2 regions of the Streptomyces sp. NBC_00986 genome follow, and region 2 is predicted to be linked to the other one. Evidence: riboswitches for the same ligand, from Rfam matches in the RefSeq annotation. Region 2 holds a riboswitch; the other holds the start of a gene.
The links. A riboswitch is a leader RNA that binds a small molecule or an ion and turns the genes downstream of it on or off. The one in region 2 is predicted to bind thiamine pyrophosphate.
Positions count from the first base shown of each region.

Region 1: another riboswitch for thiamine pyrophosphate. It lies ahead of thiO (glycine oxidase ThiO); the one in region 2 lies ahead of thiC (phosphomethylpyrimidine synthase ThiC).

Region 1 is NZ_CP108733.1:8,524,330-8,528,217, reverse strand. It holds gene OG504_RS38175 (NAD(P)/FAD-dependent oxidoreductase) at 15-1,244, opposite strand; gene OG504_RS38170 (hypothetical protein) at 1,289-1,627, opposite strand; TPP riboswitch at 1,679-1,790, shown strand; gene thiO (glycine oxidase ThiO) at 1,788-2,951, shown strand; gene thiS (sulfur carrier protein ThiS) at 2,948-3,148, shown strand; gene OG504_RS38155 (thiazole synthase) at 3,152-3,888, shown strand, end outside.
Region 2 is NZ_CP108733.1:6,143,682-6,147,569, reverse strand. It holds gene thiC (phosphomethylpyrimidine synthase ThiC) at 7-1,845, opposite strand; TPP riboswitch at 1,838-2,027, opposite strand; gene OG504_RS27330 (YibE/F family protein) at 2,099-3,607, shown strand; gene OG504_RS27325 (SsgA family sporulation/cell division regulator) at 3,822-3,888, opposite strand, start outside.

The sequences.
Region 1 (3,888 bases), 2.4 Mb from region 2:
CCCGGGGGGACGAACTAGGCGATAGCCGCCTTCATCGGGAGAGAAGCATCCGCCAGCAGCGCGTGATCCATCGGCGTGGCCGACTCGATCAGGCGGCGGCCCTGGGCCAGGTCACGGGGTCGGCCGACCGCCAGGAGGGCCACCAGACGGTCCCCGCGCAGCCAGCAGACGCTCCACGCCGGGGTGGCCGGGTCGCCGCGCCACAGGGTGGTGTCGGCGGACGCGTGGTGACCGGCGTACTGGACGAAGCGGCCGAACTGCTCCGACCAGAAGTACGGCACCGGGTCGTACACCGCCGGGCTCTCCCCCACGATGTTCGCGGCGACCGTGCGCGGGCCCTGGAGGGCGTTGTCCCAGTGATGGACCAGAAGTCGCTCGCCATACCTTCCCGAAGGGAAGGAGGCGCAGTCGCCGACCGCGTACACGTCCGGCACCGAGGTGCGCAGCCCGGCGTCGGCCAGGACCTCGCGGTGCGCGCCCAGTTCGATGCCGGAGCCCGCAAGCCAGGCGGTGGCGGGGCGGGCGCCGATGCCGACCACGACGGCGCCCGCGGGCAGCCGGGTGCCGTCGTCGAGGACCACCTCGCCGGGTTCGACGTGCGCCACGCGTGCGTGCGTCCGCAGTGTGGCTCCGGCGGCGGCGTACCAGGCTGCCATCGGCGCGGCCACCTCGGCGGGCAGCGCCCCCGCGAGCGGCCGGTCGGCTGCTTCTACGACGGTCACCGCGCAGCCCGCCTCTCGCGCGGCGGTGGCGAACTCGGCGCCGATCCAGCCCGCGCCGACGACCACGATGTCGTGCTGCCGCGCGAGCACCGGGCGCAGCCGCTCGGCATCGTCCAGGGTGCGCAGCAGATGCACTCCGGGGATGCCGTCGGCGCCCGGCAGCCGGATCGGTTCGGCACCGGTGGCGAGCACGAGGACGTCGTAGGGCACCGGGCCCTCGGCGGTGTCCAGTTCGTGGTCGGCGGGGCGCACGCCCACCACCTCGCGCCCCAGCTGCACCTCGATGCCGAGCGCCTCGAAGTCGACGTCGAAGGCGGAGCCCTCGGCCTTGCCGAGCAGGACGGCCTTGGAGAGCGGGGGCCGGTCGTAGGGCTGATGGGGTTCCGCGCCGATCAGGGTGACGGTGCCGGTGAAGCCCTGCTCCCGTAGCGCGACCGCGGTCTGCACCCCGGCCATGCCCGCGCCGACGACGACCACGCGCCGCCCTGCCACCGTGCCCTGGTCCCGCGTCTGCTCGCTCACTCGATCACCATAGACACCTGACAATTTGTCAGTCAGCGGGCGCGTCAGGTGACCTGTTCCACAACGCTGGTCCCGTTTCCCTCCCGGGACTCCCACTCCCAGGTCTCGTCGAGGCGAATGCGGCCGTCGGGCAGCTCGACCACGTCGGACACGCAGTGCCCGCTGGACGTCATCCCGTCGGTCTTCAACTGCACGTACCGGAAGTCGATCCGGTCCCCCGCGCGCGTGCCGACGAGACGCCCCCGTACGACGTCGCCGCCCGCGTACTCGGCCCAGATCTCGCCGTCCTGCTCGTGGTACGTGAACCGGGTGCGGGTGCCGACCTGACCTGGGGCCTGGTCCGCGACGGGGGCGAGGACGAGACCGTCGAGCGAGCGGGCCATGGACAGAGGCTCCCTTACTGGCACACAGGGCACGGGCTAGGGTGGCAAACGTAAAGCACTCGCGGGAGTCCGGGCGTACCGGGCTGAGAGGGAGGCTGGCGGCCTCCGACCGTACGAACCTGATCCGGGTCATGCCGGCGAAGGGAGGGGCTGGACGCCCATGCCTGCACACACCTCAGACGTCCTCGTCGTCGGGGGCGGGATCATCGGCCTGGTCACGGCCTGGCGCGCGGCCCAACGCGGCTTCTCCACAGCCGTGGTGGACCCGGAGCCGGGCGGCGGGGCCGCCCAGGTGGCCGCCGGGATGCTGGCCGCCGTCACCGAACTCCACTACGGCGAACAGACCCTGCTCGCCCTCAACCTCGCCTCGGCGCACCGCTACCCGGACTTCGCGGCCGAGCTGACCGACCTCACCGGCCTCGACCTCGGCTACCGCCGCTGCGGCACGCTGGCCGTCGCCCTGGACGCCGACGACCGCGCCCATCTGCGTGAACTGCACGCCCTGCAGCACCAGTCGGGGCTCGACTCCGAGTGGCTGTCGGGGCGCGAGTGCCGTCGCCTGGAGCCGATGCTCGCGCCGGGCGTGCGCGGGGGGCTCAGAGTCGACGGGGACCACCAGGTCGACCCGCGGCGGCTGGCGGGCGCGCTGGTGGCCGCCTGCGAGCGTGCCGGGGTCGTCTTCCACCGGACCTGGGTCGAGCGGCTCACGGTCGCGCGGGACCGCGCCACGGGGGTCGTCACGCGCGAGGACGAGGTGCTCGGCACGGACCAAGTCGTGCTCGCGGGCGGCAGCCTCAGCGGGCAGCTGCAGGGGATCCCTGCCGACGTCCTGCCGCCCGTACGGCCCGTGAAGGGGCAGGTGCTGCGGCTGACCGTGCCCGAGCGTCACGCGCCGTTCCTGAGCCGGACCGTGCGGGCCGTGGTGCGTGGCAGCCAGGTGTACCTCGTGCCGCGCGAGAACGGCGAGCTGGTCGTCGGCGCGACCAGCGAGGAACTGGGCTGGGACACGACCGTCACGGCCGGCGGTGTCTACGAACTGCTGCGCGACGCCCACGAGTTGGTCCCCGGGATCACCGAACTGCCGCTCACCGAGACCCGGGCCGGACTACGCCCGGGGTCCCCCGACAACGCGCCGCTGCTCGGCCCGACCGCGCTTCCGGGACTGCTGCTGGCCACCGGGCACTACCGCAACGGTGTGCTGCTGACCCCGGTCACCGGCGACGCCCTGGCGCACGCCCTGAGCACCGGTGAACTCCCGGACGAGGCACGCCCGTTCACCCCGAAGCGGTTCGCCCGCACGCACCTCGTGGAGCAGCCCGCATGAATATCTCCGTCAACGGCGAGCACCAGGAGATCGCTCCCGGCACGCCCCTCGACGTACTCGTACGGTCCCTCACCCCGGCCCCCTCCGGAGTGGCCGCCGCCCTCAACGAAACCGTCGTCCCGCGCGCGGAGTGGACATCGACCTCCCTCTCCGAGGGAGACCGCGTCGAGGTCCTCACCGCCGTCCAAGGAGGCTGACCCATGGCCGACGACCCCTTCGTCCTCGGTGGTACGTCCTTCACGTCCCGGCTGATCATGGGCACCGGGGGCGCCCCCAGCCTCGACGTCCTGGAGCGCGCGCTGGTGGCCTCCGGTACGGAGCTGACGACGGTCGCGATGCGGCGCGTCAACGCTTCCGTGCACGGCTCGGTGCTGTCCGTGCTGGAGCGGCTCGGTATCCGGGTGCTGCCCAACACCGCGGGCTGTTTCACGGCGGGCGAGGCCGTGTTGACGGCGCGGTTGGCGCGGGAGGCCCTGGGGACCTCGCTGATCAAGCTCGAAGTGATCGCGGACGAGCGCACGTTGCTGCCGGACCCGATCGAACTCCTCGACGCCGCCGAGACGTTGGTCGACGACGGGTTCACGGTGCTGCCGTACACGAACGACGATCCCGTGCTGGCGCGGAAGCTGGAGGACGTCGGGTGTGCGGCGATCATGCCGCTCGGGTCGCCGATCGGTTCCGGGCTCGGGATCCGCAACCCGCACAACTTCCAGTTGATCACCGGGCACGCGCGTGTGCCGGTGATTCTGGACGCGGGGGCGGGTACGGCGTCCGACGCGGCGTTCGCGATGGAGCTGGGGTGTGCCGGTGTGATGCTTGCCTCGGCGGTGACGCGGGCGCAGGAGCCGGTGTTGATGGCCTCCGCGATGCGCGGCGCGGTGGAGGCGGGGCGGCTGGCGTTCCGGGCGGGGCGTATCCCCCGCCGGCATTTCGCCTC
Region 2 (3,888 bases):
TCGTCGTCAGTCGGCGATCGGCAGGTACACCCGGTTGCCCGCCGCCGCGAACTCCTTCGACTTCTGTTCCATCCCGATCTCGATCTCCTCCCGACTCCCGCCGTGCTCACGGCGGATGTCGTGGGAGATCTTCATCGAGCAGAACTTCGGCCCGCACATCGAGCAGAAGTGAGCGGTCTTGGCGGGCTCGGCCGGAAGCGTCTCGTCGTGGAACTCCCGTGCCGTGTCCGGGTCGAGGGCCAGGTTGAACTGGTCCTCCCAGCGGAACTCGAAGCGGGCGTCGGACAGCGCGTCATCCCACTCCTGTGCACCTGGGTGCCCCTTGGCGAGGTCGGCTGCGTGGGCGGCGATCTTGTAGGTGATGACGCCGGTCTTGACGTCGTCACGATTAGGCAGGCCCAAGTGCTCCTTGGGCGTGACGTAGCAGAGCATGGCCGTGCCCCACCAGGCGATCATCGCGGCACCGATGCCAGAAGTGATGTGGTCGTACGCAGGCGCGACGTCCGTCGTCAGCGGGCCGAGCGTATAGAACGGAGCTTCATCACAGATCTCCTGCTGAAGGTCGATGTTCTCCTTGATCTTGTGCATCGGGACATGTCCCGGGCCCTCGATCATGGTCTGTACGTTGAAACGCTTCGCGATCGTGTTGAGTTCCCCGAGCGTCCGCAATTCCGCGAACTGTGCCTCGTCGTTGGCGTCCGCGATCGAGCCCGGCCGCAGGCCGTCGCCGAGCGAGTACGTGACGTCGTAGGCGGCGAGGATCTCGCACAGTTCCTCGAAGTTCTCGTACAGGAACGATTCCTTGTGGTGCGCAAGGCACCAGGCCGCCATGATCGAGCCGCCGCGCGAGACGATGCCCGTCTTGCGGTTCGCCGTCAGCGGTACGAACGGCAGCCGCACGCCCGCGTGAACGGTCATGTAGTCCACGCCCTGTTCGGCCTGTTCGACGACCGTGTCCTTGTAGATCTCCCAGGTCAGCTCCTCGGCGCGGCCGTCGACCTTTTCGAGCGCCTGATAGAGCGGCACCGTGCCGATGGGAACGGGGGAGTTGCGCAGCACCCACTCGCGCGTGGTGTGGATATTGCGGCCGGTGGAGAGGTCCATGACCGTGTCGGCGCCCCAACGCGTCGCCCAGGTCATCTTCTCGACCTCCTCCTCGATGGAGGAAGTGACCGCGGAATTGCCGATGTTGGCGTTGACCTTCACCAGGAACCGCTTGCCGATGATCATCGGCTCGATCTCCGGATGGTTCACGTTGGCCGGCAGCACCGCCCGCCCGGCCGCGATCTCCTCCCGGACCACCTCGGGCGAGACCTTCTCCCGTACGGCCACGAACTCCATCTCGGGCGTGATCTCACCCCGCCGTGCATAGGCGAGTTGAGTGACCGCCGTGCCGTCCCGACCGCGCCGCGGCTGACGCGGCCGCCCGGGGAACACCGCGTCGAGGTTGCGCAGTCCGCCGCGCGGTGAGGTGTGCTTGATCCCGTCGTCCTCGGGGCGGACGGGACGGCCCGCGTATTCCTCGGTGTCGCCGCGCGCGATGATCCAGTTCTCCCGCAGCGGCGCCAGCCCCCGGCGGACGTCGGTGTCGACGAGCGGATCGGTGTACGGGCCGGAGGTGTCGTACAGCGTCACGGACTGCCCGTTGGTGAGGTGCACCTGACGGACCGGCACCCGCAGATCGGGGCGCGAGCCCGCGACATACCCCTTGTGCCAGCCGATGGACTTCCCGACCTCCGTCGGCTTTGCGGCCGCCGTGGGCTGTTCGGCCCGTGCGGACTTCTCGCCCGGAACGGGCTGTTCGTCCTGGCTGGAGGCAGGCGTGCGTGCGTCCTTGTTGGTCATGAGACCTACTCCCTACGCCGGCATTACCCGGTAACAGGTTCGGCGGTCGACGCAGCGGCTTCCGTCAGCCGATGTTTCATGTGAAACATCACTCGATACAGGTGACGTTTCCCGTGAAACATCGCAGAGACGAAGGTCAGCGCCCTCTCAGCCCGGTGCTCCGAGCTCCCGCGTGTGCAAAGGTGCCTCCACGCTAGCGTCATAAGTGGCGCGGTGAACAGTGGGCCTCCGGCGTTCTTGCGATGATCGGGCGGTGACCACGACACAGCAGCCCCCGTACCCGCCGACCGGGCCGCCGCATGGCCACGACCAGGGATCCGGCGACGAGCACGGGTCCGGTTCCGGGCACGACCACGGACCGGGTGGGGACGGCGGGCACGGTTCCGGCGCGGACGGTGGTCACGGTTCCGGTGGAGGCGGCGGGCACGGTCATTCACACAGCCACGGCCCGGCCGCGCCCGTCTCCCGGCATCTGCGGAAGGTCATCGCGGCGATCCTGATCCCGTTCACGGTGGCGGTCGTCGTCGGCATGGTGGTGCTGTGGCCCGGCGGCGCCCCGTCGCACAAGCGCACCGGGGTCGGCTTCGACCGGCAGACACAGCAGGCGACGGTCACCAAGGTCGTCAGCGTGAGCTGCGCGTCGGTGAACGCCTCGGGCGGGGGCTCGACCGGGGACACCTCCACCGCCGAGGGCTCCTCCGCGGCACAGGAGGCGGCCGGCACCTGCAAGAAGGCCACGGTCACGGTCTCCACGGGCAAGGACAAGGGCCGTACGTTCACGGAGATCGTCCAGCCCGACCAGTCACGGCAGTTGCATCAGGGCGAGAAGGTCGTGGTCGCGTACGAGCCCTCCGCGCCCAGGGATCTGCAGTACTCCGTCACGGACGTGAACCGTAAGTTCCCGATGGCACTGCTCGCCGGGATCTTCGCGCTGGCCGTCGTGGTGGTGGGCCGGCTGCGCGGTGTCATGGCGCTGATCGCGCTGGCCATCAGCTTCATGATCCTGAACTTCTTCATCCTGCCCGCGATCCTGCACGGCTCGAACCCGCTGATCGTGGCGGTGGTCGGATCGAGCGCCATCATGCTGATCGCCCTCTACATGTGCCACGGCCTGTCGGCCCGTACGTCGGTGGCGGTGCTCGGCACCCTGATGTCGCTGGTGCTGATCGGCGTCCTGGGCTCGGTGTTCATCGGGTGGGCCGCGCTGACCGGGAACACGGACGACAACACGGGCCTGATCCACGGCCTGTACCCGTCGATCGACATGAGCGGTCTGCTGCTCGCCGGCGTCATCATCGGCTCGCTCGGCGTGCTCGACGATGTGACGGTCACCCAGACATCGGCGGTCTGGGAGCTGCACGAGGCCAACCCCTCGATGGGCTGGCGCGGGCTGTACCGCGCCGGCATCCGCATCGGCCGCGACCACATCGCGTCGGTCGTCAACACGCTCGTCCTCGCCTACGCGGGCGCCGCACTGCCCCTGTTGCTGCTCTTCTCCATCGCGCAGAGCAGCGTGGGCGCGGTCGCCAACAGTGAGTTGGTCGCCGAGGAGATCGTGCGCACGCTGGTGGGTTCGATCGGCCTGGTCGCGTCGGTACCGGTCACCACGGCCCTCGCGGCCCTGGTCGTCTCGGCGGACCGACCGGGACCCGAGGCGGTTCCGGCGGGTGCGGTTGCGGCCACGGCAGGTGCGCCCACGGCGGCGCCGAGCGCCAAGCCCGCTGCGGCGCGCGGCGGGAAGGGCCGACGCCGCAAGCACTGAGCGCCGCCGGCACTGCAGTGGGCGGCGAGAACCGCCCCATGAGGCCGCGCAGAAGCGTTACTGCGGATCCCCGGGTCCCCAGGACTTCAAGCTCACCCGGGGCCTTCAGAACTCCACAGGGCCCTTCAGGGCTCGCGGCGCCTCCAGCGGCTTCAGTTCAGGACTCGTGGCGAAGCGTTACGCCAACGTCCCGACCCCTCGCCGCCACACCACGTCACCCCGCGCTCTGCTCCTCGGCCAGGATGCGGTCCAGCGCCTCGTCGAGGTGGGTGTCGAAGTCC